Regions from separate parts of the Zhongshania arctica genome, predicted to be linked through region 1. Evidence: predicted binding sites of a transcription regulator. Region 1 holds the regulator's gene; each other region holds the start of a gene.
What was found. The regulator PhoB, encoded in region 1, activates phosphate uptake and scavenging genes when phosphate is short. The targets are predictions, from matches to a motif close to TGTCATAAANNTGTAACA.

Region 1 (7,698 bases):
TAACTCGCTTATAGTGAGGCTCGCTATTGCTGGTGTGCAGTCACCAAAAGAATCGGTTTGAAAAGATAGCTCATTGATGGAGATAGACGATGGAAGGCTTGGCAGTTGTAGTGGCGTTGGCAATACTCGTGGTGGTGACCCTGGCAAAAGGTGTTTGCACCGTGCCGCAAGGTTATAAACACATTGTACAGCGCTTGGGTAAATACCATGTGACCTTAAATCCAGGTTTGAATTTTATTATTCCCTATATCGATATCGTTGCTTACAAACTAACCACCAAAGATATTGTTCTTGATATCCCCTCGCAGGAAGTGATAACCGAAGACAATGCGGTCATCATCGCTAACGCGGTGGCTTACATTAATATTGTGTCTCCGGAGAAAGCGGTTTACGGCGTAGAAGACTATATTTTCGCTATCCAGAATCTGGTCCAAACAGCCTTGCGCTCTATTATCGGTGAAATGGCCTTGGATTCAGCGCTGTCATCTAGGGACCAAATTAAGGCCAAATTAAAAGCGGCAATTTCTGATGATATTTCCGATTGGGGTATCACCCTTAAAACCGTGGAAATTCAGGATATCAATCCGTCCATGACAATGCAGTCTGCAATGGAAGAGCAGGCCGCTGCAGAGCGCCAGCGTCGCGCGGCAGTGACGAAAGCCGAGGGTGAAAAACAAGCTGCAATTCTGGAGGCGGATGGTCGTTTAGAGGCGTCTCGTCGCGATGCTCAAGCGCAAGTGGTGTTGGCAAAAGCAAGTGGCGCGGCGATAACCCTAGTCTCAGAGGCCGTTGGTGATAAAGACTTGCCTGTCCTGTATCTTTTGGGTGAAAAATACGCGGATGCACTGGTGAAATTATCAACCTCGACGAATGCTAAAACCGTGGTGTTGCCCGCTGATTTGCCGCAGGCTTTGCGTGGTATTTTGAATAAGGCATAACAGCGACTTAAGGTTTTTAATGTTTGACGAGAAGGACTAGGCAGGTTTCATGGATCACACTTATCGTTTGGTAATTAGCTGCCCAGACCGGGTTGGGATTGTGGCGCGAGTTAGCCAGTTTGTCGCTGATCAAGGTGGTTGGCTAACCGAGGCAAACTACCACGCAGACGCCGAGAACAACTGGTTTTTTATGCGCAACGAGATTCGCGCCGACTCGCTGCGTATGGGGGTGGACGCCTGTCGTTCGGCCTTCGCACCGATCGCCGCAGAGTACGGTATGCAGTGGGAGTTGGTGGATTCTTCGGTGAAGCGCAAAGTGGTCATCTTGGCCAGTCACGCCTCTCATTGCATTGCAGATATCTTACATCGCTGGCACAGCGGTGAGTTGGATTGCGATATTCCCTGTGTGATATCTAATCACGAAAACCTGCGGAGCATGGTGGAGTGGCATGGTATTCCCTTCGAATACGTTGCGATAGATGCCGATAATAAAGCCCCCGCGCACGCTCGTATCATGGCGCTGACCGGCGATTATAAGGCTGATTGCGTTGTCTTAGCGCGCTATATGCAAATTATTCAGCCTGAGTTTTGCCGCGAATACACGGGCCGAATGATTAATATCCATCACAGTTTTTTACCGTCATTTATCGGCGCAAACCCCTATCAGAAGGCTTTTGATCGAGGCGTGAAGCTCATCGGCGCAACCTGTCATTATGTGACGGAGCAGCTTGATGAAGGCCCGATTATTGAACAGGATGTCATCAGAGTGTCACATAGGCACAGCAAAGACGACCTAGTTAGGCTCGGCAAAGACGTAGAAAAATCGGTGTTGGCACGGGCGCTGCGAAACCATTTGGAAGATCGTGTACTTGTGCTTGGTAATAAGACCGTGGTGTTTGATTAATCCACAGAAAAGCTGCTTGTCATAAAATTGTCACCAAATGTCGTTTTAATGCTGCTTACAAATATTTTTCAAAAAGGGTAGAGGGATGACAGCGACCACCATACTGATTGTCGACGACGAGGCTGCAATTCGGGAAATGATCCGTGTTGGGCTTGAACTAGCCGGCTATGAGTGCCTGGAGGCAAGTAATGCACAGGATGCACACGGTATTATCGTTGATCAGCGCCCAGATTTAGTGCTCCTAGATTGGATGATGCCTGTTACCAGCGGTTTGGAGTTGTTGCGTCGTTTACGCAGAGATCAGCTCACGCGTGATCAATTAGTCATTATGCTCACTGCTAAAGATGATGAAGACAATCGGGTACAAGGTTTAGATGTTGGTGCCGATGATTACATCACCAAACCATTTTCCTCACGGGAGCTGATGGCAAGAATTAAGGCCATAATGCGACGTTCGAGCAGTCGTGAAGAGGAAGAGACGATAGAGGTCGGCGGCTTAAAATTGGACCCTGGCAGCCATCGCGTCTTTGTCGACACCCAGCCTTTGGAAATGGGGCCAACAGAGTTCAGATTGTTGAAGTTTTTTATGACCCACCAAGAACGTGCTTATAGCCGCGGGCAATTACTCGATCAAGTTTGGGGGAGTAATGTTTACGTTGAAGAGCGTACCGTCGATGTGCACATCCGTCGCCTTCGCAAAGCCTTGCAAACAGAAGAGCGCGATTGCGGTTTGTTAATCCAAACAGTGAGAGGCACGGGTTACCGCTTTTCTACCACCGGTGTCCGCGCCTAGCGAAAGTAATTAATGCGTTACTACAACTGGAAGACAGAATTATTGCGCATCAGTCTACCTATTACGGCGGTGGCTGGGGCATGCGAAATCTATGGTTTGGGAATTTGGCCGTTATTTGTCGCGGCGCTACTAGCGTGTGCATGGTTGTTAAGGAATCTGCAGCACCTGTCAGACTGGCTCTACAGCGGTGCAGACAAAGAGCCTCCGGAGGCAATGGGTATGTGGGGGCAGGTTCTTGATGTTATTTATGATATGCAGCGCGATGCAACGCAGAATACCGCAAAATTACGTGCGATGATTGACTACCTTCACTCGTCATTTGCTTCAATGTCAGATGCCGTCGTGATGCTAGACTCGTTGGGCAATATCGAGTGGTGTAATGACTCCGCCCATGACTTGCTGGGCTTGCGGAAGGCTGATGATACTGGCCGCCAACTGATTAATCTTATTAGAAGCCCGGTGTTTTTGCGTTATTTTGAGGGTGAGCATTATCAAGCGCCTTTAGAAATGATGTCGCCGGTTAATGGTAATTTGAGTCTTAGCATTAGCTTGAGCTTCTTTGGTCAGCGCAACCGTTTGCTATTTGCCCGTGACGTGACAAGAACACAGCGCTTGGAACAGATGCGCAAAGATTTCGTTGCCAATGTTTCTCATGAGCTGCGTACCCCGCTTACAGTGATAAATGGTTATCTTGAAACGTTCGCAGACCACGGTGGCGACAACCCGCGTTGGGATCGCGCGGTAAGTCAGATGCTACAGCAGTCTCGGCGTATGCATATGCTGATTCAGGATCTAATGCTGCTGTCGCGTCTAGAGGCGTTGCCGAAGGCGGGTGACGACGCGGTTATTCGACTGCGATCCTTAATGGAGATGATTAGAGAGGAGTGTGAGTTAGCCGCAAAAGGCGCTCGTCGAGTTGTTATTGAATGTGACGACACTATTGCGATCAGCGGCAATGCTAATGAATTACGTAGTGCGTTTTCAAACTTAGCAGTCAACGCTGCTCGCTACACTTCGGAAAACGATACGATCACTCTGCGTTGGTATCAGGATGATGACCACGCCTATTTCGAAGTGGAAGACACGGGTATAGGTATAGAGCCACAATATATTCCGCGCCTTACTGAGCGCTTTTATCGTGTTGATCAAAGCCGCTCTATAGATACCGGCGGCACGGGGCTTGGTTTAGCGATTGTTAAACACGTATTAATTAGGCATCGCGCCGAATTACGTATTCGCAGCGTACCAGATAAAGGTAGTGTGTTTAGTTGTGTCTTCCCTAGGTCGGCTGCGGTGCCAGTCTCCTTGTAATAAAAGTGTATTTTTCCCTTTTAGCCGTCACAAACTTGTCATAATTGGGCTATAGAGTGGCTGCGTGGAAGTAATTGATGAGTTTGGGAGTGGGTGTGTGAACATTAAACAATATTTGGCTGGCAGCGTTGTGGTGTTAACGTCGATGACTGCTGTGGCGTTGACAGAAGTTGATGCCGCGCTTCCAGACTATGTTACCGCCTCGGGAGTGTCCGGTAATCTGTCTAGTGTAGGTTCTGATACGCTGGCAAATCTGATGACTTTATGGGGCGAAGATTTCAAGCGCTTCTATCCCAATGTTAATGTTCAAATTCAAGCCGCGGGTTCGTCAACGGCGCCGCCAGCTTTGACCGAGGCTACGTCGAATATTGGACCGATGAGCCGCAAAATGAAAGATAAGGAAATTGAGTCCTTTGAAATAAGATACGGTTACAAGCCAACAGCTATTCCGGTGGCGATTGATGCATTGGCTATTTTTGTACATAAAGATAACCCGATTAGCGGGATGACAATGGCGCAGGTGGATGCGGTATTTTCTAGTACCCATAAATGTGGTCACGCCGATAATGTCGACACCTGGGGTGGTTTAGGAATGCGCGATGCATGGACGGCGCGCGATATTCAAATGTTTGGTCGTAACTCGGTGTCTGGTACTTACGGGTACTTTAAAGAAAAAGCACTGTGCAAAGGTGATTTTAAGAACGGCGTGAATGAACAGCCGGGGTCGGCATCTGTGGTGCAATCTGTGTCCACATCAATTAATGGTATTGGTTATTCTGGCATCGGTTACAAGACCTCCAGCGTACGTGCCATTCCGCTCGCAAAAGATAATAAAAGCGGTTTTGTAGAAGCTAACGCAGATAATGCGACGGCGGGTAGGTATCCGCTGTCACGTTTCTTGTATGTTTACGTAAACAAAGTGCCCAACCAGCCACTGGCGCCTTTAGAGCGTGAATTTGTGAAGCTAGTGCTATCTAAGCAGGGGCAAGAAGTTGTTGTTAAAGATGGCTACATTCCCCTGCCGGCCGGTGTTGCCGAGAAAATTAGGGCTAAGCTCGCGCTATAAGTTAACTGTGCTGGTGATCAAGAACCCGTCAATTATAGGTTTGGATTTTTTAGCCCAGCAGCAGTCATTAGAGCGTAAAAGAATGGCCATATTGTATTTTTGAGTTTTCCGAGAGCTAGAAAAAATGAGTCAATCCGAGGTACGAGCTACCGCTTCCGCCTATCGCAAGTGGCGTCAAGTGAAAGATGGTATAGCTACAGCAACCATCACTGCTGGCGGCGTCGGTGTATTGCTCGCAATATTGCTCATCTTTTTCTATCTTCTTTACGAAATCATGCCCTTGTTTCAGCCTGCATCGATTGAGTCAGAAACCCAGTTCCAGACCAATAGCATTGCCCCTGCCTTGTATCTTGCGATGGAAGAGCAAGCCGAAATTAGTTTTCGGCTTGGAGGTAACGGTGACGCAGAATTTTTTCGCTTAAGCGATGGTAACTTACTATCTGAAGCGAAGTTGCCCTTGAAGGGGGCGGATATTCTCAGTTTTGCACTGGAGTCCGAAGAGAGTCGTATTTTTGCACTGGGTTTGAGCGACGGCAAAGTGCTCATTGCCAAGCATGACTACCGAACTAGCTACCCAGACGGTGAGCGCCTTATTACTCCCGTGCTCCGCTTCCCTTATGGTGACAAGGCCTTTCTATTGTCTGCAGGGCGCCCGCTTGAGCAGGTTGCAATCAGCGATAGCGATGACGCTTTAATGATAATTGGTGTTACGGACGGCCAATTATTGGGGCGCCGTTGGGTTAAGGAAGAGGACTTTCTCAGCGAGGAAGTCACCTTAAGTGAAGAAGATGTGTCACTACCTGATTTGGATATTATCCCCAGCCGGGTGCTAATTGGTCCTGGCCAGCAATGGCTTTATGTATTGGCCGCTGACGGTGGTTTTCGCTTAATCGATCTGCCAGAGCAGACGATTACGGATCGAGGCTATCTTTTTGATAGCGGTAAACTGAGTCAGGCGCGATTTTTGTTAGGTGGTATTTCTTTATTGGTTGCTAGCGACCATGGCGCGGTGGGCCAGTGGTTTGTTGTAAGAGACAAGGAGCGCGAGTCTGGCTATAAGCTGCAGCCGGTTCGACAGTTCGATATTCCCGACGGTGGCAGTGCTGTCTTGGTGACTGAACATCGTCGCAAAGGCTTTGTGAGCGTCGATGACCAAGGCAGGCTCGATTTGTTTTACACCACGTCGCATCGGCGATTATTGAGCGAGGATCTCGATGTTGGAGCAATTCGCGCGATGGCAATTTCGCCGCGTGCCGACAAAATTTTAGTGGAAAATAGTGAGGGCGAACTTGCAAGCTTTGCCTTGCACAATGAACACCCTGAATTGTCGTGGACAGCCTTGTGGAGCAAAGTTTGGTATGAGAGCTATCCCGAGCCGGACTACGTTTGGCAGTCGTCAGCATCTAATAATGATTTCGAACCAAAATATAGTTTTGCTCCCTTGGCCTTCGGCACATTAAAAGCCGCATTCTATGCGATGCTGATTGCCGCACCACTGGCAATCTGTGGCGCTATTTATACCGCCTACTTTATGGCGCCGGCGCTGCGTCGCAAGACCAAGCCCTTAATCGAATTAATGGAAGCCTTGCCGACTGTTATTTTGGGGTTTCTCGCGGGTTTGTGGCTTGCACCGTTTATTGAGAAAAATTTACCGGCGATATTCTCGCTCTTTGTTTTTCTTCCCGTCGGTATTTTAGTGTTCGCCTGGTCGTGGTCACAATTGCCGTCCTCCTTCCGTAGTCGGGTTCCAGACGGTTGGCATCCGCTGCTGCTTGTTCCTTTGGTGCTGGCAGTGGTGTTGGGGTGTGTAGAGCTTAGCGCACCAATAGAACGTGCCTTTTTTGGTGGCGATATGCGTGCGTGGTTGACCAACGATATTGGGGTTTCTTTTGATCAGCGTAATGCCTTAGTGGTTGGTATCGCAATGGGCTTTGCGGTTATTCCAACTATTTTTTCGATTGCTGAAGATGCGATTTTTTCGGTGCCCAAGCATCTTAGTTATGGATCTTTAGCCCTGGGTGCAACGCCATGGCAAAGCTTAGTTGGCGTGGTGATACCTACCGCCAGCCCTGGTATTTTTTCGGCCTTGATGATTGGCATGGGCAGAGCCGTGGGCGAAACTATGATTGTATTGATGGCAACCGGTAATACGCCAATTATGGATGCGAATATCTTCGAGGGAATGCGGACTTTGGCGGCAAATATTGCCGTTGAAATTGGGGAAACCGAAGTAGACAGCTCCCATTATCGGGTACTGTTTTTAGCGGCATTTGTCTTGTTCATGTTTACCTTTGCAGTCAATACCGTTGCAGAAATAGTGCGCCAACGTTTACGTATGCGATATGGGAATCTTTAATTGCGTGTTACTGAATTTACTGGTTCGCCAGAGTAAGAAAAACGGGAAGTTAAGTCATGTCATTGCACGATGATAACAAGCAAGGGTTTAAAGAGTGGTGTAAGCGCGGCGAGCCTATGATTTGGATGAATGCCGCCGCGGTAACAGTAAGCACCTTGGCTGTTATCGGCTTGCTCCTGTTATTAGCTGTTCGCGGTTTGGGACATTTCTGGCCAGCATCTGTAATGCAGGCCCAATATGATCTGCCGAGTGAAACGTCAGTAGCGGTTTTGGCCGAACAGATTGAATCAGAAGCGGTGCCTATTGAGCAGTTATTGAGCGCTGGATTTA
Region 2 (7,698 bases), 1.1 Mb from region 1:
AAATTCGCGCCGAGGGCTTGTTGGCCCAGCGTATTAATACTGGCTTGCGGAACAAATTTGGTGAGCGCACCTTCCACGAAGTGGTGTCAGGTGAGCGTGATCTGTTAATGACGGATTTGACACGCGATCTTAATCAGATCACCACCGATGAGTTTGGTATTCAGTTAGTGGATGTCCGCGTTAAACGTATTGATTTACCCTCGCAGGTTAGTCAATCGGTATTCGACCGGATGAAGTCTGAGCGCGAGCGTGAAGCGCGCGAGCAGCGTTCTACGGGGCGCGAGCTAGCCGAGAAAATTCGTGCTACCGCCGATCGTCAGCGCACAGTTATCAGTGCAAATGCTTACCGCGATGCGCAGGTGCTGCGTGGTGAGGGTGACGCGCTTGCGGCGAACACTTATGCTGCCGCCTATAGTGCTGACCCAGAGTTCTATGCCTTTGTTCGCAGCTTGGAAGCCTATCGGGCCTCCTTTAGTAATAAAGGTGACTTGCTGGTTGTCGATAGCAAAAGCGAGTTTTTCCGCTACCTGAAACAAGGTGCAGATAAGCAATAAGTTGTCTTCGCACTCCTCGCTACGGCGGGGTAGTGTGATATCATTCTCCTATCCGGGCTGATCCGAGACCGAAACGTCTTTGGGTAGCTCGGATTTTTTATGTTTGTGGCAGGCGAAACGCATGTGGCAGGAACTGTCAGTGGCTCTCAGTCTGGTACTTATTATTGAAGGTGTATTGCCATTCTTAAGCCCAGAACGCTGGCGATTAATGGCATACCGAATGGCAGATATGGACACTCGTAACGTTCGTATTGCCGGTATAATAAGTATGTTAGCGGGCCTCATATTATTGAGTGCGCTGCGATAAAGTCTGATAGTCGATCAAGAGAGCAAAAATCGCATATGACTTCGGTAGATCGTTGGCTACTTCCGGACGGTGTTGAAGAACTGTTGCCCGCGCAAGCGGCACAGGTAGAGGCACTGCGTCGGCAACTTTTAGACCTATATAAACGCTGGGGTTACGAGTTGGTGATTCCGCCTATGTTGGAATACACCGAGTCCTTATTGGTGGGCCTTGGCAGTGATATTGACTTGCTGACCTTTCGGGTGACCGATCAACTTACCGGCAGGATGATGGGTTTGCGTGCAGACATGACGCCGCAGGCTGCAAGAATAGATGCACACAGCTTGGGTCGCGATGGTCCCGTGAGATTGTGTTATGCAGGCAGTGTGCTGCATAGCAAACCGAAAAAGCCATTAGCGTCGCGCTCGCCTATCCAGTTGGGTGCTGAATTATACGGTGACAATAGTCCGGCCAGTGACTTAGAAATTATTTGCCTGATGCTGGAAACCCTGCGGGTTGCTGGCCTTGATGGTATTACCTTAGATACTGGTCACGTGGCTATATACCGTGCGGTGATTAAGGCGGCCCAGCTAAATGGGGAGCAAGAAGCGCGATACTTCGATATTTTGCAGCGTAAAGCCAAGACCGAACTGCTGGAATTTGTCGCCTCGCTAGCGGTTGATGACAGCGTTGCCGGGCATCTTTTGGTATTAAATGAATTGCACGGCGGCAGCGATGTTCTGGTTAAAGGCCGGCAGGTGTTCGCTGATATTCCCGAGGCGATTGACGCCATCGCGAGTTTGGAGCAGTTAACCGAAACCTTGGCGCAACGCATTCCCGATTTGAAATTCTATTTTGATCTGGCTGAATTACGTGGTTATCACTACCATACTGGCGTGGTGTTTTCGGCCTTGGTCCGCGAACACGGTCAGGCGCTGGCGTCGGGTGGTCGATACGATGATATTGGTCAAGTGTTCGGGCGTGCGCGCCCGGCCACCGGCTTTAGTATAGATTTAAAGGCCCTACTGGGTTTGTTGCCCTCGCTTACTGAGTCGGCAGCGATATTTGCACCATATGATTCCAGTCCTGCGCAGTGGCAGTTTGTGCAGTCTTTGCGCGAGTCTGGTGAGAAAGTGATTTGCGGTTTACCGGGGCAGGATGCCGACGCGGCATGCGATCGGGTAGTTCGCAAAGTGAAAGAACAGTGGTGCGTAGTATCACTGAATTAATTAGGCTCGTGATTGCGAGTCAGTGTATTCACCTTTATCCAGAGAAGCGGATATGAGCAAGAATGTAGTGGTGCTGGGCACCCAGTGGGGCGACGAAGGCAAAGGTAAGATCGTCGATTTACTTACAGATCAGGCTAATGCTGTTGCGCGTTTTCAAGGGGGCCACAATGCGGGTCATACCTTGGTTATCGGCGGCGAAAAGACAGTATTACATTTAATTCCGTCGGGTATTCTCCGCGAAGGCGTAACCTGCCTAATTGGCAATGGCGTGGTATTAGCGCCAGATGCCCTGTTAAAGGAAATGGCTGAACTTGAGGCCAAGGGTGTTCCTGTGCGTGAGCGCTTGCGCTTGAGTCCAGCCTGTCCCTTAATTCTTCCCTACCATGTTGCCTTGGACCAAGCGCGAGAGTTAGCGCGTGGCGAAGCAAAAATTGGTACCACAGGCCGTGGTATTGGCCCCGCCTACGAAGACAAGGTGGCGCGCCGCGGATTACGTTTAGGCGATCTTTATAACGCTGAACGGTTTGCGGTGAAATTAAAAGAAGTGATGGAATATCACAACTTTATGCTCACGGCTTACTATAAAGTTGAAGCCGTCGACTACCAAAAAACCCTTGATGACGCTCTGCGTATGGCAGAAGAGATGCGCTCAATGGTCACAGATGTCACCGGTGCACTGCATAAGTATCGTGAAGAGGGCGCAAATATTCTCTTCGAGGGTGCGCAAGGCTCCTTATTAGATATCGACCATGGAACCTATCCATTCGTCACGTCTTCTAATACCACCGCGGGCGGAACGGCCACGGGTAGTGGTTTTGGTCCACTGTATCTAGACTACGTATTGGGTATCACCAAGGCGTATACCACTCGGGTTGGCAGTGGTCCATTCCCCACCGAATTGTTCGACGACACCGGTGCCTATTTGGCCAAGAAAGGTCATGAGTTCGGTGCTACCACGGGTCGTGCGCGGCGCTGTGGTTGGTTTGATGGCGTTGGCTTGCGCCAAGCGGTGCGAATCAACAGTGTAACGGGTTTGTGCCTGACCAAGTTAGATGTGCTGGATGGCTTAGAGACAGTTCGTATTTGTGTGGATTACAAAAATCCCGCTGGCGAATCTATTGCGGCACCATTCGACTGTGAAGACTACGACACCATCACCCCAATCTATGAAGATATGCCGGGTTGGCCGGAGTCGACTGTCGGCGCGAAGTCTCTGGAAGAGCTGCCAGAAAGAGCCCGCGCCTATATCCGTCGTATCGAAGAAATCGTCGGCGTACCTATCGATATTGTGTCTACCGGGCCTGATCGAGTGGAGACTATTGTCTTGCGCCACCCTTTCGCTTGAGAAGTTAGTTAGCAAAAAAGCCGCTGATACCAGCGGCTTTTTTATATCTGCTAATTAAGGGGGCAGCCAATACACGTCTGCTTAAATCAATACAAACTATGCCTTTAGTCTGTAAGCGATACCACCGCGCTTTGCAGGCGGTTTCCTAAATATCTCCCTCGGCTCGAACAAATCCCCGTCTTACCCTCCTTAAAGTTGTCACATAACTGCAACATACTATTCATATATATGTCACCAACTCGCCCTACCATACGCTACATAAATTAAATCCTAGAAAATCCTTAGAGTTGGTTTGGAGATAGTTATTATGAAAAAGATTTTTGCACTAACAGCAATGTCATCTGCCTTGTTACTGGCAGCGTGCGGCGGCGGTGATATTAATTTGAGCCCGACGACAATCGATAACAGCCAAGATAATAGCCAAACCACGAGTGGCGGTGGCAGTACTAATCCCTGCGCTTCTTATGTAGAAGCTGGTCAAACCTTCCAGGGTCAGGTAGTTGGCGGTGATTGTTTTTACCCAGCTAGTTTTGTTAGCTCAAACAACGCTATTACTGCTGACACAATTACTTTTGCAGCTATCGCTGGCGTACATGAGTTCGCTGACAGTCTTTTCATCGGTGAAGATATTGACGCAACGGCGGCTGGAAACGGAACCCGCATTCCACAGGAAGGCGAAGGCACTAAGCTTACTATAGAAGCTGGTGTAACTATGGTATTCAGACGTCCAGAAAGCTATGTACGTATTACTCGTGGCTCGCAAATTTTTGCTGAAGGTTCAGCCGGCGCCCCTATCATCTTCACTGCTGATGAAGATATTAATGGCACAGCGACCGAAGACGATCGCGGCCTTTGGGGTGGTCTGCAAATTAACGGCAACGGCCAAACGAATAAATGTCATGACGGCACCGCGACAGGTTCCGGTACCGGTACAGTTAGCGATTTTGCTGCTACGGCAAACAACGTCCACAACTGTAACCAGGTAGCGGAAGGTCAGCCTGCCACTTACGGTGGTAATAACAACGCTGAAAACTCAGGTGTGCTGAAATACGTGGTTGTTAAGCACGCTGGTTTTGAAGTTGTTGATGGCAACGAATTGAATGCGGTTACCTTAAATGCGGTAGGTAGCGGCACAACAATTAGCCACGTACAAACATACACATCTCAAGATGATGGTTTCGAGATGTTTGGTGGTGCGGTTAACTTGGATCACATTGTTGCGGTAAACGTCGGTGACGATTCAATCGACTACTCTGAAGGCTACAACGGCAAAATTCAATACGCCGTGGTTGTTCATACTTCTGGTGCAAACCGCTGTATCGAAGGCGATAACACCGGCGGTGGTCGCAGTGACGCCTTTACGCCAACGACCAATCTTATTATTTCTAACTTGACCTGTATTACTTCTGACATCAAACAGGATGCCGGCGTGAACTCAACGTCCAAAGGCGATTCAGAAGGTCCTTTGTTCCGCGAAGGTGCTTACTTCCAGATGTATAACTCCATTGTGACATCTAATGCCGTCGCGATGGCGAGCCAGGAATGTATGGAGCTGGATAACTCTGAAGGTCCAGAAACGATTAACGCGGCCAAAGCAGGTATCAGTAAGGCGAGCAGCAACGTTATTGCTTGTGAAGAAGCGACTAAAGCTAGTGGCGCAACTAAAGGTGCATTTGACCTCGTCAACTGGTTAGCGGGTGGCGGCATAAACGCTGATACTCCAGTAAATGCTAACACTAATAATGTGATCATTACCGGCGCAGATATCCCAGCTCAAAGCTTAATTGTTGATGGTGTTGGTACTCGCGATTACCGCACTGCCGCGGCAATTACCGATGCGAATGGCGTTGTGATCTTTGATCAAGCCACTCAGCTTACCGATGTGTCTGCTGTTGATGCATACTTTGACGCGCCAACTTATCTTGGCGGCGCGACTGCTGGTGATGACTGGTTGAATGGCTGGACTGTAGGCTTAAGCGCGCCACTTAATCCCTAAGTGATAAATGGCTATACCCTGTTAGACAGGAAAGGCGGGCTGCGACCCGCCCATACAGCGCTAGAACGCCCTCCACTCGCGAGGGCATTTTCCTGAGCACTTAGGATTATGATTATGCTAACTAAACGATTTGCGCGAAAGCAGCTTTCTATCGCCGTCGCTATTGCGACTGCTGGGATTATCACCCCAGTGATGGCTCAAGATTTCGCGTCAGATGACAGTGAACTATTTGCGCCAACAGCCTTGGAAGAAGTGGTGGTGGTCGGACGTCTACAAAGCGTCGCAGCCTCATTGACCGACGAGCGTCTTGAATTACCTTACGCGGCCGATTTTCTTGGCTTTGAAGCGATATCACGGGCAGGGGATAGCACAATTGGTGCGGCCTTGCGACGTGTGACTGGTGTGACCCTGGTTGATAACAAATTCATTTATATCCGCGGTCTTGGCGAGCGTTATAGCAACGTGACCGTAAATGGCGCAGCGGTGCCATCGCCAGATTTAGCACGTAGTGTTATTCCTTTAGATTTATTCCCCGCCAGTATTGTTGAGTCTTTGAAAGTTCAAAAATCTTGGGGCCCTGAGTTGCCAGCAAACTTTGGTGGCGGTGCTATCGATATTCGTACCCGCAGCGTTCCCAACGGTCCAATCGCTTCTGTCAGTATAGGCACAGGTTTTAATACTGAAAGTGATAATGGCTTGACCTATCCCGATGGCGGATCTGGCGCCATGCCTGTGGCTTTACAAAATGCTATTGGTCGCTATAAAGGCGATCTATCGAAAAGTAATATTTTCGATATCGAGAATAATGCCGGCAATACCGTTACCCGTGACGAAGCTGACCAAATACAGCGTGGCCTCATCACATCGCTAAATAGAGATGTTGCTATTAAGCGGGGTGGCCTTGACCGTGATCGTGATATCAAAGTTGATTTAGGTAATGCTTGGGATGTTAGCGACGATGTCGTTCTGGGTGCCTCTATTAGTGGCGCCTATGACGACGAATATCGGAATAAGGACCAAGTTAAGCGCAGTGTCGGTAATCCGGATGTTGTTAACTCTAAAACAGAAAGAACCGCTTATGAAGAGCGTACTACCTTGGCTGTGGTCTTAGGCGCAGAGTACACTCAAGATCATACAGTGCAGCTTAGCCATTATATTATTCAAAATGATGTCGACGAGGCGCGTATCGCTACTAGCTTTACGGTTAATAATTCCGCCGAGCGTCCAGACCTAGACTACAGCACCCGTCTTGAAGAGCGTGAGCTGGAATTGACGCAGTTATCGGGTACCCATCGTCTGGGTGATTTCGCGCCCATTAGCGAACTCGAAATGCTGAGTTTTGATTGGTTTTATTCTGATGCTACTGCAACCACGGATATTCCAAACGCGGCGAGTTTTAGCGGTTCCTTAGATAAAACCACTAACCCAGAAACGGCGTTTATCGCCCAATCTAATACCGCAGGCCAATTTGAATTTTTATCGCTTGAAGATACGGTAGAGAGCTGGGGCGGTCGTGCTGAACTGCCAATTGATATCGATGGTCGCGAGTTGATCGTATCCGGTGGTTGGTGGAATTCTGAAAAAGTACGTGAGTACTACGGCTATACAGCCAATATAGGTGCACGCTCCACTCAAGGTACGCCACAAACTGTATTTACTGATGAGCGTATCAACGATCTCAATAACTTCTTTGATCTGTCAATGGGCTCTGGTTTTGGTAACGAAAGTTATGTTGCTGCTCAGAAGATCGCTGCGGTTTACGGTTCTTTAGATTTTCGCATTAGCGAAGAGTGGCGTATCACCACGGGTGCGCGCTGGGAAGAGTATCAGCAGGCGGTTTTACCGGTAAATCTTTTAGATTTTACCGGCGTCTTTAATCAGGGCGTGATCGACCAGCTGAATGATCCCGATCAGAGTTTTGCCCTGCAAGAAGATGATATCTACTCAAGCTTTGCATTGACCTACTCTGGCCTCGATTTATTTGCAGCGGAAGAGTTTCAAGTTCGGTTTAGTGTGAGTGAAACCATCGTGCGACCTGATCTTCGTGAGCTAGCAGATGTTGCTTATATTGATCCAGAGCTCAATGTTCGCGTATTCGGAAACCCCGATTTGCAGTCAACACAAGTACGCAACTATGATCTGCGCGGCGAGTTCTATTACGAGGGCGGCGATAATTTCACCGTGTCTTTATTCTATAAAGACCTAACTCTCCCCATTGAGCAAGTGGAAGGTGCAGGTTCTGATGATGACACGGTACTCCGCTATTTAAATGGCGACTCTGGTGAGGTATA
Region 3 (7,698 bases), 410 kb from region 1:
GTTAACTCAAAGTAATGGGTGGCAAAAAGGGTGAAGCCTTGGACACGGTCAGCCAAATCAATGGCGCAGGCCCAAGCGAGCGAGAGACCATCAAAGGTGCTGGTGCCGCGGCCTATTTCGTCCATGAGTATTAAGCTTTTATCTGTGGCGTTATGTAGGATATTGGCGGTTTCAGTCATTTCTACCATAAAGGTAGACCGCCCGCCGGCCAAGTCGTCAGATGAACCAATACGGGTAAAAATTTGGTCTACTAGACTCAGCGTCACGGCCTTTGCTGGGACGAAGCTGCCGATATGCGCTAGTAATACGATAAGCGCGGTTTGGCGCATATAAGTCGACTTACCGCCCATATTGGGGCCGGTAATAATCAGGGTGCGGCGCTCTTCTGCGAGCTTGAGGTCGTTAGCAATAAAGGGCTCATCAAGTACACTTTCAACGACGGGGTGTCGGCCTTGCACTATGTTGAGCATAGGAGCATCGCAAAATTCTGGCTGGCAGAGGTCCAGTTGCACGGCGCGCTCGGCCAAATTAGCAATGACGTCTAGCTCGCACAAGGCCTGTGAGGCTGTTTGTAGCTCATTCAACTCATCGTTTACGGCGTCTAGCAGCAATTCATAAAGGTGTTTTTCACGCGCTAGGGCTCGGCTCTTGCTGCTTAGAGCTTTGTCTTCGAAGGTTTTTAATTCTGGTGTTATAAATCTTTCGGCATTTTTTAGGGTCTGTCTGCGGATGTACTCGACGGGCGCTTGGGCCGCCTGAAGTTTACTGATTTCAATATAGTAGCCGTGCACGCGGTTATAACCGACTTTTAAGGTGCTGAGTCCGGTCTTTTCGCGCTCGCGGCGCTCCATCGCTAATAAGAACTCGCCGGCATCGCTGCTCAGACTGCGTAGCTCATCTAATTCCGTGTCGTAGCCTTCGGCAATAACTCCGCCATCTCTGAGTACAACCGGCGGGTTTTCTGCGACCGCGCGGGCTAGAAGGTCATCAAGTGCTGGAAACTCGCTAATCTCCCTACTCAATTTCAGCAGGTAGGGAATATCTAAAGGCTTGAGTTGGCTTTGCAGTAGTGGCAGTGTTGCCAAGGAGCGCTGTAATCGTGAAAGGTCTCTGGGGCGTGCTGAGCGCAGTGCGACCCTAGACAGGATGCGTTCTAAGTCGCCAATTTGTTTTAGGGTGTCTCGCACCGGCTCAAACTGATAGCCGTCAATAAGGCCGACAACCCCGCTTTGGCGCGCGCTAAGAATAGACTGCTTGCGCAGCGGGCGGTGCAGCCAGCGCCGCAGCAGGCGGCTTCCCATTGTGGTTTGGCAGCGGTCAAATACCGAGGCTAGAGTGTTTTCAATGCCACCGCCGAGATTGAGGTCTAGTTCTAAATTCCGCCGAGTGGCCGCATCCATTGCCACGGCGTCATCTCGAGATTCATGTTTAAGCTGACGAATATGGGGCAGGCCGCTGCGTTGGGTGTCCTTTACATATTGAAGTAAACAACCGGCAGCGCCGATGCCTTGACTCAAGGTGTCGCAGCCAAATCCGGCGAGGTCTTGCACGCCAAAGTGCTGGCAGAGCCCACGGCTGGCAGTGTCTACGTCGAACTCCCAAGGTGGCAGACGGCGCAGTCCCGCTAACTTGGGCATATCATCAATAACGAGGTCTTCGGAGATTAATAATTCCGCAGGGCGCAGGCGCTGCAATTCACTGATAAAGGCTGCGTGACTAGGCACTTCCAGTACTTGGAAGCGGCCGCTGCTCATATCCAAAACAGCAATGCCAATATGCTGGCCTTGCCCGCAAGCTGCTAGCAGTAGGGCGTCTTTGCGTTCGTCTAACAAGGCTTCGTCGCTGATTGTGCCCGGCGTAACAATTCTTGCCACAGCGCGCTCTACAGGTCCTTTGCTGGTAGCTGGGTCGCCAATTTGTTCACAAATCGCCACTGACCAGCCGCCTTTGACGAGCTTGGCAAGGTAGCCTTCTACCGCATGATAGGGCACACCGCACATGGGTATGGGATTGCCACCCGATTTTCCGCGAGCGGTTAAGGTAATGCCTAGAAGTTCGGATGCGCGCTTGGCGTCATCAAAGAAAAGTTCGTAAAAATCGCCCATGCGATAGAAAACGATTTCCTCGGGATGCTCAGCTTTTATCTTCAAATATTGCTGCATCATCGGCGTATGGCTGTCTATTGCTGCGCTGCTGATGTTGACGTTGATTGTCATAGTATTGCGATATGCCTTATTGGTTGCGCGCTAGTAAATAGAGCTGGTCATTGAGTAAGCTGCTTGGCCCTGCGTCATTACCATGAGTAATGCGCATGCAAAGCCACTGACCAAAGAGCGCAAGAATAACAAATCAGATAATAAACCACTATTGCGCTGCAGAGTTCTCTGCTAATTACTCGCGCTGGGCTGCCAAGGCTTTTGGGCCAAAAATATAGTATGGCGACTACCTTTGCCGGGGCGGGCGCGAACAGTGTGAATAGAGACTTTAAAGCGAGCCTTTTTGAGCCTGATTGCAAACATGCTGTCGGCGCCAGCAGACCAAATTGCCAGCATACCTTCGGGGCGTAGGGTGTTGGAGATTGCCTCCAAGCCGTCTTGGGAGTACAGCCAATTGTTATCGCTATGGGTTAAGCCTTCAGGGCCATTATCGACATCAAGTAATATTGCATCGTAGCTGTTAGGGCGGTTATCCAGGAGCTCTGCAACATCGCCGAGGTGGACTTTGGTGCGCGGGTCGCGCAAGGGGTGCTTTGCGCAGTCGCCTAAGGGGCCTTTATTCCATTCGATTACTTCTGGAATAAGCTCAGCGACGGTCACTTGCGCCGTCTCCGAAACCGCGTGCAAACTCGCCGCTAAGGTATAACCCATTCCGAGCCCACCTACCAGCACGTGAGCATCGGCTTTATTTTTTAGTGATGCGCAGCCGAGTTCCGCCAAAACTTGTTCAGAGTGATAGACTCGGCTGTTCATTAATTCGCCGCGAACACCGGATAAGCGAATGGAGAACTCGTCGTCGCGTCGCGAAAACTGCAGTTCACCACCGTCATGTGGTATTTGTGCGGTACCTAGTTTTTTCCAGGGAATCATAGAGGCTCTGTCAGGTGGCTAATTTAGCACTGGTATTTTAGGAGGCGAACTTTAGCACAGTTCGCCCTTGGGCGATGACTCAGAGCATGAAAGCTTATGAGGCGGGGCTTTGTGACCTAAAGTGAACTTCTCTGAAGAGGATATGACTGGCTCGGAAAGAAATTGCGATCGGGCATTGACAAGCACGCGGATAATACTGATCATATATACAGTTGTATGGCTTGTGATAGCTTTTAGCCATCGCCATTAAAATCAATCTCCACAAAGGGTAGAGAGCATATGGATCCTAATAAACAGAAAGCACTGGAGTCAGCGCTGGGCCAGATTGAGCGTCAGTTCGGTAAGGGTTCAATCATGAAAATGGGCGACAGCTCTCGGGAAGTGATGCCCTCAGTGTCGACGGGCTCCCTGGGTCTTGATATTGCCCTCGGCATAGGTGGCTTGCCCTACGGCCGGGTTGTGGAAATCTTCGGGCCTGAGTCCTCAGGTAAAACTACGCTATGTTTACAAGTGATGGCCGAAGCGCAAAAAGCCGGCAAAACAGTGGCGATTGTGGATGCAGAGCACGCGCTTGATCCTATTTATGCTGAGAAGCTGGGCGTTAACCTAGACGAGCTATTAGTGTCGCAGCCTGATACCGGCGAGCAAGCCCTAGAAATTACGGACATGTTAGTGCGTTCAGGTTCGGTTGACGTGATTGTTATTGACTCGGTTGCTGCGCTGGTACCAAAGGCTGAAATCGAAGGTGATATGGGCGACGCCCATGTTGGTCTGCAGGCACGCTTAATGTCACAGGCGTTACGTAAATTGACTGGTAGTATCAAACAGACTAATACGCTGGTTATCTTTATTAACCAAATTCGTATGAAAATTGGTGTCATGTTTGGTAACCCAGAGACCACCTCTGGTGGTAATGCGCTTAAATTTTATGCCTCTGTGCGATTAGATATTCGTCGCATCGGTGCGGTAAAAGAAGGCGAAGAGGTCACTGGTAACGAAACCCGTGTGAAGGTGGTTAAAAATAAGGTTGCGCCGCCGTTTAAGCAGGCTGAGTTCCAAATACTTTATGGCCGCGGTATTTATCGATTGGGAGAAGTCATTGATCTGGGTGTTAAGCTAGGTCTAGTAGATAAGTCTGGTGCCTGGTATGCCTATAAAGGGGATAAAATAGGCCAGGGTAAGGCGAATGCTGCTAAGTACCTGGCTGAAAATCCTGAGTCTGCTGCGGAGATTGAAGGCAAGATTCGGGAAGAATTACTACCAAAACCCACTGTTAAAAAAGTAGCTGATGCAGTGGAAGCTGAGTAAATTGATATGCAGCTAGGCAGAATGATTTTTCTGCTTAGCTGCTCTTCTAGACCGTATGGAAAGTTTTTTACTGCGGCTCGCTGTCCTCATCCGTTTCAATGCTGAGAGAAAAGGAACTTGCTTGTTCTTGCTTCTCTATTTCTTCAGCACTTCCCTCTGGTATACCACGGCTGCTACGCAGCTTTATTTGAAGCCGTAAGTTATTTGCCGAATCCGCATTTTTTAGGGCATCCTCAAAGGAGATTTTGCCGCTTTCGTAGAGTTTGAATAAGGCCGAGTCGAAGGTCTGCATGCCGGCATTTTCAGATTTACTCATAATCTCTTTAATCGTTTCTATCTCACCTTTGTGGATTGCCTGTGCAACCGTGGGTGTGCCTAGCAGGATTTCTATTGCCGCCGCCCGTTTGCCATCCTCAGTGGGTACTAAACGCTGTGAAACAAAGCATTTCAAGTTAAGTGATAAGTCGAGTAATAGCTGATTGCGCCTTTCCTCGGGAAAGAAGTTAATAATTCGATCCAGTGCTTGGTTGGCATTATTCGCATGGAGGGTAGAGATACACAGATGCCCGGTTTCAGCGAAGGCGAGGGCGTGCTCCATCGTTTCGCGATCGCGAATCTCGCCAATTAGGATTACGTCCGGGGCCTGTCTCAAGGTGTTTTTAAGAGCTTGGTGGAAACTTCGGGTATCCATGCCTATTTCACGTTGATTGATAATGCTGCGCTTATGCTTATGTAGAAATTCAATGGGATCTTCAATGGTAATAATGTGGCCGCTGCTATTGGTGTTGCGGTGGTCTATAAGGGCAGCGAGTGAGGTTGATTTTCCGGAGCCGGTCGCACCCACAAAGAGGACTAAACCGCGTTTAGTCATAATGACGTCTTTTAGAATAGGTGGTAGACCTAGCGCATCAACATTGGGGATGTCGGTGACGATATTTCGGGCAACCAGTGAGATTTCGTTGCGTTGTTTGAATATGTTTACCCTAAAGCGGCCGACGCGGGGAATATGGTAGGCCAAATTCATTTCTAATTCTTGCTCAAACTCTGCTACCTGCTCACTGTCCATCATGGCGTAGGCAATCGACTTTATTTCACCGGGAAGAAAGGGCTCTTTGCGGAGAGGCTTTAGCTTGCCATGAAATTTCGCACAGGGTGGCGCTCCAGTACTAAGAAATAGATCTGAACCGTCGTTTTTGGCTAGGATTGTTAGGTAATCGTCAAAGGTCATAGCTGCTTCTCGTAAACTGGCATTGATATTGTATTGTTATCATGAATGTCTAAAAAGTTCGGCCGGGTAGCGGCCTTATTCTTGTCTTTCTGTTCAAGCTAAAATAAATATTGATGTTCTCTTTAGACTAGCAGAATTTCTGTACTAAATTTGTTTAATCCTTGTCAATGAGTTCGGTCTGCGTATTACCGTCGGGCTGTGTGAGCATTCAGGCGGTAGTGTTCTTTGGCAAAGGGATCAGTGTCACCAAAAAATGATAGACTAGATGTCTCTAGGCTTGATTATCAAGTTGCAGATTAGTGTTCCATCGCTGAGGCAAAATATTAGGTTTTGCGGCGTATATATTGATTATTACGGCAGTCATTGCAATGCATAAAATTCTCCAAAATTTGAGAATGTCACTTAAAAGCGATTGGTTTTTTTATAGCTGCGTCTTACTCTATATTTCAGGTGCTTGGCTTATAACGCACTACTATGAGCTTGGCGATCGGTTTTCTATACTTATCTATATCAAGCTTGCATTGTTCCAGTTTATTCCATACGGAATGTTGTTTTACGCCGCCTATATCGTTTTCGTCATGATTAGAATCCGACCCAATAGATTGATGTCATATTTATACAACGACCTTTTGAATTGGCTCAAACGACCTTCTACTACACGGGGATGCTTGAGCCTATTAGTATTGTGCATATTCCTATCGGCAATGACGTCCTTCAAAGCAGTAATTCCTGAAATAAACTCATTTAGCTGGGACCCCTTGTTAGCGGATGTCGATAATATCATCCATGGTGGGTTTGCACCTTGGGAGCTTATCCATCCCTTGGTGTCTTGGGCACTCATTACTCGTATTGTCGATATCGTTTATGGCTTGTGGTTTATTGTCATGATGACATTTGTAGTTTGGTTTTTGTTTTCTTCTAATAATGATGTGCTTCGTAAACGATTTATGAGTAGTTATATCTTGTGCTGGATAATAAATGGCAGTGCGCTTGCGGTCTTGTTCTCATCAGTAGGTCCCGCTTTCTATGCGCAGGCATATCCTGATCTTATAAATCCGTTTTACGCATTGATGAATTATCTTCACAGTAGCAATGTTGAATATCCTATTTTGGCTTTACAGGCTCAGGAACAGCTGTGGACACTTTATCAAAATTCTACGCTGAGCCCGGCGGCGGGAATATCCTCCATGCCAAGTATGCATGTTTCGGTGGCGACTCTTATCTTAATAATAAGTTGGCGGACTAAGAGAGTGATGCCGCGAATATTTTCTAGTGTGTTCTTTGTTATGATACTAATTGGATCAGTACACCTTGCCTGGCATTACGCCATTGACGGCTATTTGGCGATAATGGTGACCGTACTAGTTTGGAAATGTAGCCAATATCTAACCCGCAATATGCCAGAGTAGCCCCGTATAATTTGTAGTGACGGGCCACCGTTTTGGCTAGTGCCCCGGTTGTTAGTAATTTTATAGTGGTAATTAATTTGTTAGTCTCACCTTGTCGTTCTCACAGGTCAGTGCGGCGCCTACTTCGGCGTTGGCTAAGGAGACACCAAGCGTATCCAGTAGCTCGTTTACCAAGGGGTCTAAGACAGGAGATAGCGCGGCGGCTAGAATGCCATTAATATCGGAAACCAAGGTGCTAGCGGTAGCTCCAACTAGACTGAGTACGCCACCTAGTAAGTTCCCGTTGCTAGGCTCATAGAACTGCAATTCAACGCCGGTAAGTGTGCTAGCTATACTTGCTACCGGGTCGTCAGCAGAAAACGCCTGAAAGGAATTTTCAATATCGGCTTTCACATCGGGTAAATACGTGTCATCTGGGTTATTTTCAAACGTTGCTAAACTCTCTGGCCCGTCGCCAAGGATTGTTGTGTCTAACTTGAGGCCGATTCCGCCGCCCGCAAATGCTTGTCTATCAGCTAACGCTTTGTCTGAAGTCCAGCCAGCCCCACGCTGATACTGGTAACTGCATCCGAAGATAATGACACAGGTTTTTCTTACGCGAATGGTACCAATATCGATTAGGGGTATTGGATCTACTGTTAATGGATCACTAGAAAATACATTGCTA
Region 4 (7,698 bases), 810 kb from region 1:
AATTTATGGTGGTGCAAGACGGTTATAAAGACTGTGAAACCGTTAACTTTGCGCACGTTTATTTGCCTGGCGCGCTGTGGGGAGAAAAAGAGGGCGTGCAGACAAATACCGAGCGCCGGGTAAATTTAGTTCGCAAATTTGTTGAGCCACCGGGACAAGCTAAGCCTGATCACTGGGTCTTTACCGAACTGGCAAAGCGTTTTGAGCGCGGCCGGGCGATGACATTCCCCGAAACCACCTCAGACATATTCGACGAAATGAAGCTCCTGTCTAAGGGGGATAAGCGCAACTTAGATATTTCCGGCATGAGCCATGACTTGATTGAGGCACAGCGCGGAATTCAGTGGCCAATGCGCGAGGGAGAGAAAACCGGTAGTCCGCGACTTTACAGCGATGGGCTGTATCCCACTCCCAGTGGCAAGGCTAATTTGTTGGCGATGGATTATATCGAAGACAATGAAGTACCCGATGACAGCTACCCGTTCTGGCTAAATAGCGGACGGGTGGTTGAGCATTTTCACACCCGTACCAAGACCGGAAAAATTGGTAATTTAAATAAATTCAGTCCTACCCCGTATATGGAAATGAATCCAGATTCGGCGCGGGAGCAAGGTGTAAAACACCAAAGTTATGTGCGCTTAGTGTCCAAACGCGGCGACGCCGTTGTGATGGTCCAGCTTACTCAGCGGGTACCCCACAATATGGTGTTTATCCCCATGCACTATCACGACTGCGTCAACCGTCTGTCGCTGGGTTTACTCGACCCTTATTCGCGGCAGCCGGCCTTCAAGCAATGTGCGGTGCGCATTGAGAAAATAGATCAGAAGGAAGCCGGTCGCTTGAATGTGGAGCGTCGCGCGTATTGATTTGGGGCTGCGTTACTGGGGTCAGCTCAGTGGCGGCGGTAGGGAATAAGAGCGAAATAAGTCATAAAGAGCTAGCTTAGCTGATTGCTAGGCTACCCGATTAAGGGCAGTTATTATGTGGAAAGTAAGGGACGATGAACCGGCATACGCCTTTCTCAAAGAGTCGACCGCGCCGGAGGTAAACTATTACGAGGCACCAATAGACTTAATCGCTCGTACTGGCGGCGCACTGCCAGTCGATAGAGAAATGTTTATAAACGAAGAGCCTGGCGTGGGTGCAAACCCCAACCGTAATAAACAGCACGCGTTTCATTTTACCGCCGACAATTGCATTGGCTGTCATGCCTGCGAAGCGGCATGCAGCGAAAAGAACGACAACCCGGCGCACATCAGTTTTCGTTCCGTGGGTTATGTTGAGGGTGGCACATACCCAGATTTTAAGCGTATGAATATTTCAATGGCCTGCAACCACTGTGATGATCCGGTGTGTTTGAAAGGCTGCCCAACGGCCGCCTATACCAAACACGCTGAGTATGGGGCGGTTCTACAAGACCCAGATACCTGCTTTGGCTGCGGCTATTGCACCTGGGTTTGTCCTTATAATGCGCCCCAGCTAGACCCCATCAAGGGGCAGGTCTCTAAGTGCAATATGTGCGTCGACCGTCTAGAGGTGAATCTCAAGCCCGCCTGTGTGTCTGCCTGCTTGGGTAATGCACTGGATTTTGGGGTGGTTGATGATCTGCCTGACAATCGCGAGCAGGGTAAGACCAGTATTCCCGGCTTCCCGGACCCAGAAATCACTCAGCCTAATATTCGTTTCCAGCAGATTAAAAACATGCCGGATGAAGTAACACGTACCGACGGCATGTCAGTTAAATATCACAAGGGTGACGACGGTCAATACCGACCTGTGGTTGATCAGAAAAAAGGTGTTGAGAAAAAGTGGAGTCTAGCAAAGCTGAGTTCACGGGAAAATCCTTTGGTGATCTTCACCTTGGTTAGCCAAATCTCGCTAGGCGCATTTTTTATTGCGTTCTTGGGCGCCCAATTCGGTATTCAGAGTTTCTTGGCGTTACGTGACTCTGTCATGTATATCCCCCTCATGGCGATTACCGTCGGCTTGGCGGGTCTGGGCATGTTGGTGTCGGCAACACACTTGGGTAAGCCTTGGCGGTTTTACCGGGGGTTTAATAACCTTCGACACTCGCCGGTATGCCGAGAAGGCTTAGGTATGCTGCTTTATATGGTGTTTGCAGGCTTACATTTATTGCTGATGTTGCCAGCGAATGACATCTTTATAAGTGTGTTCGGTGATTGGGGACGCTTCGATGCCTTTGCGTCGGTATCCGCTTATTTGGCGCTGATCGCAGGCTCGGTCGGCCTTTACTATATGTATCGCTGCTACCGAATTCGCGCGCGGCCGTTCTGGGATCACTGGCAGACGGCGACGTCATTTTTAGGAACAGCCATAACGCTGGGAAGTATATTACTTGGGCTAGTGGGTATACCGACTCTCATGGTGCTTGGTGGTGATATTAATCAGCTATTTATTATTGTGCTTGGCGGAATTGTCATCGGCAGTGTGATGGAAGGGCTGGGATTATGGCGTCACGCGATTGCTATGGACACTGCGAATAATGAAGGCAGCGTGTCGCATTACATTCAGTGCACGGTGTTTGGAAAGAGCTATGTATTGCGAAACTGCCTGATCGCCGCGAATACCAGTGCAGCGCTATTGCTGTTATCGCTGGCGCCGAGCGCAATTAACTTGGGGCTGGCGCTATTGGTCTGTCTGTCAGTATTGCTAACAGCGCTGATTGGCCGCACGCTCTTTTATGTTCTCGTTATTCCTACCACCATGCCAGGAGCGTTTTTCTGGAAGAATAAAGATTTTGAAGAACACGCCCGTGATATTGGTTTGGCGAATATGCCGCAAGTCGGGGTGGTTGCACACGATCACTGATAGCGATCATATAGGAGTGTCGGGTTCATTGTTTGAGAGAGCATATGTGATTTAAGCGTAATCGCGTCTCGCTATAGTCGTGCCCTAAGCCTGCACCCCACTTAATGGGGTGCAATGGTGTTCAGCTTGACTCAGCGGCTCTATGTTGCAGCGACGGCTTAAGCTGGTCCAATCGATAAAGCCAAAATCATACTGAGTTCTGACAACGAGCGGCCACTTTCGCTGCGCATTTCATTGAAGGCGGCTTGTACCGCGGCTAGATCGCGCTTACTAGTGATCGTTGTTTTATCGACAATACCCTCGGCGCACAATGCTGTGCAGACATCGCGGCTGAGTATAAAAGTGTCTTTTCCCATAAACCGTAAAAAGTATTGCCCTGAGTTACCGCCCAGACGGTTGCCGTGTTTCTTGAGGTATGTCCATAATCCAACAATATCGTCCTCTGGCCAATCGGCTAAAAAGCGACCGAAACTGCCGAATTCACGCTGTACATCCAGAATGAATAGGGCGTTCTCCTGCACCGATTTCACTTTGGTTAAATTGCGCACTATGCGCGTATCAGTCGCCATATCTTCTATCTGTTCTGGTGATCTCGATGCCACCCAAATGGGAAGGAAATTATTGAATACGGTCTCAAAACCCTCCCACTTTAGGCTAATTATTCGCCACACAAAGCCGGCTCTAAATACGCAGGCTGTCATCTCTGCTAAGTAGCGGTCATCTTTAATCGCGATCAGTGCAGCTTTGTCTAAATTTGTTGGTAATCTTTCTTCAATGGCCATTATTGAGGCGTGTTGAATAATCGCTCGTTCTAGAAAGCGCTGGTAAAGCGATGGTGCGAGGGAAGTCTTGGCTTTAGAGCGGGTCATAGTCACTGGCCGTAATTAAGGTAAGGGTTGAGTTAAATGCCTAGATTATATCGCTGGGTCACGTCTTGAAGGTATAACATCGGCGTATATTGAATGTTGTCCTGCCCTAGCCAGCTCCATCCATTGTATATAGCTAATACAGACGGATGATAGGGCTGGCAATGCCGGCGGTTTATGATAGCCGGCTATTGAAGGGTTTTTTACGATAATTGATGACCTTTGGTTTTTGCCGCGGATCGAGCCTATCAAGGCCAAATAAGTTAGTGGGAATAAAAATAATGACAGTAGCAAAGTGGGATCATAGCGTTGATGTACTCGTCGTTGGTAGTGGTAACGGGGCTTTAACTGCCGCGCTGAGCTGCTACGAAATGGGCGTGAGTGATGTTCTCATCGTCGAGAAATCAGCCAAGATTGGCGGCACCAGTGCAACCTCTGGTGGCGGTGTATGGATACCCAATAACCGCTACGCCAAGGCAGCCGGGGCGAAAGATAGCTTTGCAGACGCTAAACAGTATTTGCTCAGCACCACGCCTGCGGGGGCGGTCTCTGAAGATATGGTTGATGCCTATCTGATCAACGGTCCCAAAATGATCGATTTTCTTCATGAGCGCAGCGATGTGCGCTATGAAACCCTAGAACACTACCCAGATTACTACACCGATATTGAAGGTTCGCGAACCGGTCATCGCTCAATGGAGCCAGAGCGATTTGACTCGTCTCTGCTAGGTGATGACGTCCAACGCCTGCGGCCAAGTCATCATATGATGCGGATGTTCAGCAAAATTTATTTTACCCAGGTCGAGGCCGCCCTATTGGTCTTGCAGGGACCGGGTTGGATAAAGCTAACAATGAAATTGGTCGCGCAATGGGCCTTTGACCTGGGGTGGTGGTTTCGTGGCAATGGTCTCAGCCGCCAAATATGTACCGGCGCGGCGGGCGTAGCCAGACTTTGGTATTCGCTTAAAAAGCGCAATGTGCCGATGTGGGCAAGCTCGCCCATGCAGGAGCTTATTACAGAGGACGGCCGCGTAGTGGGGGCCGTTGTCAGCCGCAATGGTAAATCCATGCGGATACAAGCTCGTAAAGGCGTCGTTTTGGCGGCAGGCGGGTTCGAGCGCAACCAGCAAATGCGTGAGCAATATTTGCCGGCGCCAACCAGCACTGACTGGAGCGGCGGGGTAGAGGGCAACACTGGCGATGCTATTCAGCAGGGCTTGGCCTTGGGTGCCGCTACGCGCTTGATGGATGGCGCTTGGTGGTGCACCACGGTATCTGTTCCCGGTGAGCCGGCGCCACGTTTAAGTATTATGGAAAAGTCTTATCCCGGTTCCTGTATTGTCAATTTACGCGGCGAGCGTTTTGCCAATGAGTCACAAAACTATATGGCCTTCCAAAAGGATCTGTATAAGCAGCATAGCGATGACGCGCCGTGCTCGCCCATGTATCAAATATTCGATGCACGCTTTCGCCGAGACTATATTGTTGGGCCGCTGATGACTGCGTCCCTAAAGCCGGACTGGACTATCCCCAAAGAATGGTTCGAAACCAAATTAGTGGGTAAAGCGGCCACCGTCCGCGAGCTGGCAGAACAGCTAGGTATCGACGCCGACAACCTAGAGACCACCGTTGCTAAAATGAACGGCTATGCTAAAACCGGTAAGGACGAAGATTTTCACCGCGGCGATTCTGCCTACGACCGTTACTACGGCGACCCGCGTTTTGAGCCTAACCCCTGCTTGGGAGCCATCGACGAGGCACCTTATTATGCCATGCGCCTAGAGGCCGGCGATTTTGGTACTCAGGGCGGATTGGCGACCAATCCCAATGCGCAAGTGCTGAAGGAAGATGGTAGCGCAATAGACGGCTTGTATGCTGTTGGTAATTGCAGTGCCGCAGTCTTGCCGACATACCCCGGACCGGGTGCGACCTTGGGGCCAGCAATGACCTTTGCATATCAGGCCGCTAAACACATTAGCGGATATCAAGACTAAGTAGATTTGAAATGTGAAACCAGTCCTTGCTAAGGCCCCTCCTCGGCAAGGACTGGTTTTTTATTGTGTATTTTTAATGTCATCAATAAACCTCTCTGTCATATAAGTTCCATTTTACTGCCATATAACTGTCAGTGTTTTGTCGCAATCCCTCTGTACTCTCAAGCGATTAATATTTCGCGTTTTATACTTGGAGGAAGGATGCAAATCAAAAAGACAGCCTTAGCTTGGGGCATCGCTATAGCGACTCCCTTGTTTCTTGTTGCTTGTGGCGGCGATGACGGCCGCGACGGTTTAGATGGTCAGTTAGGCAGTGCCGGTGCCAATGGCGCAGACGGTAGCGATGGTCTGAACAGTTTGATTCGTCAAACCAGCTTGCAGGCGGGTAACGCGCAGTGTTTCAGCGGTGGAGTCATGGTTGAATCAGGCCGCGATACTAATGCGGATGATGTTCTGGCGGACGGCGAAGTAACGGACACGTCTTATATCTGCGCACCAACCTTATTAAACGAAGCGAAAAACTTTAACCGTATTGCGGCATTCCCAGTTTGCTTTCAAGATGATGCCAACTGCGATTCCGACGATGAAACCTCAGCAGAAATTGTCGCTGCCAGCACCGACGGTATGACCTTGATTTACACCGACAGTCCCGCCAATCGCATTGGCTTTGTCGACATTGCCGATCCATCCAAACCATCGGTACTAGGCGTTTTAGGCTTGTCTGGTGAGCCCACGGCGGTTGCGGTGAAAGATGAATTCGCGTTGGTTGGGGTGAATACCTCTGCAGACTTCATTAATGTGTCAGGCACGTTAGACGTAATTAACATCGCGAGCCGCAGCGCAGTGCGCAGTATTGATGTTGGCGGTCAGCCAGATTCGGTTGCCGTGAGCCCAGATGGCAGCTACGCGGTTGTCGTCATTGAAAACGAACGCGACGAAGACCTTGGCAACGGCGCACCACCGCAATTACCCGCTGGTAATATTGTGATTGTAAATTTAAGCGGCGAGCCATCAACGTGGACAACACAAACGGTTGCCATTACCGGTTTGGCTGATTTATACCCAAGCGATCCAGAGCCTGAGTTTGTCGACATCAATAGCGACAATATTGCGCTAGTTTCACTGCAGGAAAACAACCACATTGTTTTAGTTAATTTAGTGGATGGCAGCATCGTAAATCACTTCAGCGCGGGTACGGTTGATCTCACGGGCATAGACGCTAATGAAGACGATATCATTTCCCAGAACCAATCATTAGATGCGGTCTTGCGTGAACCAGATGGCGTTAGCTGGTTGTCTACTGAATACTTTGTGACTGCTAACGAAGGTGATCTAGACGGCGGTAGCCGCAGCTTCAGCGTATTTAACACCGCCGGTGACGTGGTCTATGAAGCTGGCAACAGTTTAGATCAATTAACGGCACGCTATGGTCACTACCCCGAGGGTCGCTCTGAAAACAAAGGCAATGAGCCAGAGAATGCTGAGTTTGGCGTATTTGGAAGCGAGCGCTATTTGTTTGTAAACTCCGAGCGCGCAAGTGTGGTGTTTGTCTATGACGTTGCAGATTTCACCAAGCCAATGCTTAAGCAAGTACTCCCTGCTGGTGTTGCGCCGGAGGGTGCCTTGGCAATTCCATCTCGCAATCTCTTAGTGGTTGCCAGTGAGAAGGACAGTCGCGAAGATGTTATTCGCTCAACGCTGAATATCTACTACTACGGTAGTGCGCCCGCTGCTTACCCAACCGTGATTTCTGCAGATCGACTGGATGGCTCGCCTATCTCTTGGGGCGCTATATCTGGGCTGTCAGCAGACCCAGTTAATAGCAATCTGGTATACGCGGTGGATGACAGTTTTTACCAGAAGAACCGCATCTTCACTCTTGATGTGAGTCAGGAGCCCGCAGTGATTACCAAAGAAACCCACATCACTGACGGCAACGATATTTTGGCCGCACTGCCAGCTGGTGTGCTACCCGCGAGTGCGATCAATGCCGATAAGACCGTAAATAT

Region 2: the regulator PhoB is predicted to act here: its motif matches at 3,608-3,625, upstream of AB4875_RS04705 (beta-helix domain-containing protein).
Region 3: the regulator PhoB is predicted to act here: its motif matches at 6,229-6,246, upstream of AB4875_RS11605 (phosphatase PAP2 family protein).
Region 4: the regulator PhoB is predicted to act here: its motif matches at 5,786-5,803, upstream of AB4875_RS06055 (esterase-like activity of phytase family protein).

What each region holds. Positions count from the first base shown of each region.
Region 1 is NZ_JBFRYB010000001.1:2,130,431-2,138,128, forward strand. Features, by position in the region: gene AB4875_RS09665 (NfeD family protein) at 1-61, shown strand, start outside; gene AB4875_RS09670 (SPFH domain-containing protein) at 90-938, shown strand; gene purU (formyltetrahydrofolate deformylase) at 988-1,842, shown strand; gene phoB (phosphate regulon transcriptional regulator PhoB) at 1,928-2,635, shown strand; gene phoR (phosphate regulon sensor histidine kinase PhoR) at 2,648-3,946, shown strand; gene AB4875_RS09690 (PstS family phosphate ABC transporter substrate-binding protein) at 4,044-5,012, shown strand; gene AB4875_RS09695 (ABC transporter permease subunit) at 5,137-7,368, shown strand; gene pstA (phosphate ABC transporter permease PstA) at 7,425-7,698, shown strand, end outside.
Region 2 is NZ_JBFRYB010000001.1:1,033,561-1,041,258, forward strand. Features, by position in the region: gene hflC (protease modulator HflC) at 1-554, shown strand, start outside; gene AB4875_RS04690 (DUF2065 domain-containing protein) at 676-861, shown strand; gene AB4875_RS04695 (ATP phosphoribosyltransferase regulatory subunit) at 897-2,066, shown strand; gene AB4875_RS04700 (adenylosuccinate synthase) at 2,119-3,411, shown strand; gene AB4875_RS04705 (beta-helix domain-containing protein) at 3,719-5,407, shown strand; gene AB4875_RS04710 (TonB-dependent receptor domain-containing protein) at 5,522-7,698, shown strand, end outside.
Region 3 is NZ_JBFRYB010000001.1:2,541,040-2,548,737, reverse strand. Features, by position in the region: gene mutS (DNA mismatch repair protein MutS) at 1-2,216, opposite strand, end outside; gene AB4875_RS11620 (spermidine synthase) at 2,388-3,086, opposite strand; gene recA (recombinase RecA) at 3,366-4,394, shown strand; gene AB4875_RS11610 (PilT/PilU family type 4a pilus ATPase) at 4,462-5,622, opposite strand; gene AB4875_RS11605 (phosphatase PAP2 family protein) at 6,291-7,031, shown strand; gene AB4875_RS11600 (pilus assembly protein TadG-related protein) at 7,104-7,698, opposite strand, start outside.
Region 4 is NZ_JBFRYB010000001.1:1,323,278-1,330,975, forward strand. Features, by position in the region: gene AB4875_RS06035 (molybdopterin oxidoreductase family protein) at 1-866, shown strand, start outside; gene AB4875_RS06040 (DmsC/YnfH family molybdoenzyme membrane anchor subunit) at 982-2,829, shown strand; gene AB4875_RS06045 (DNA-3-methyladenine glycosylase I) at 2,988-3,698, opposite strand; gene AB4875_RS06050 (FAD-binding protein) at 3,977-5,689, shown strand; gene AB4875_RS06055 (esterase-like activity of phytase family protein) at 5,891-7,698, shown strand, end outside.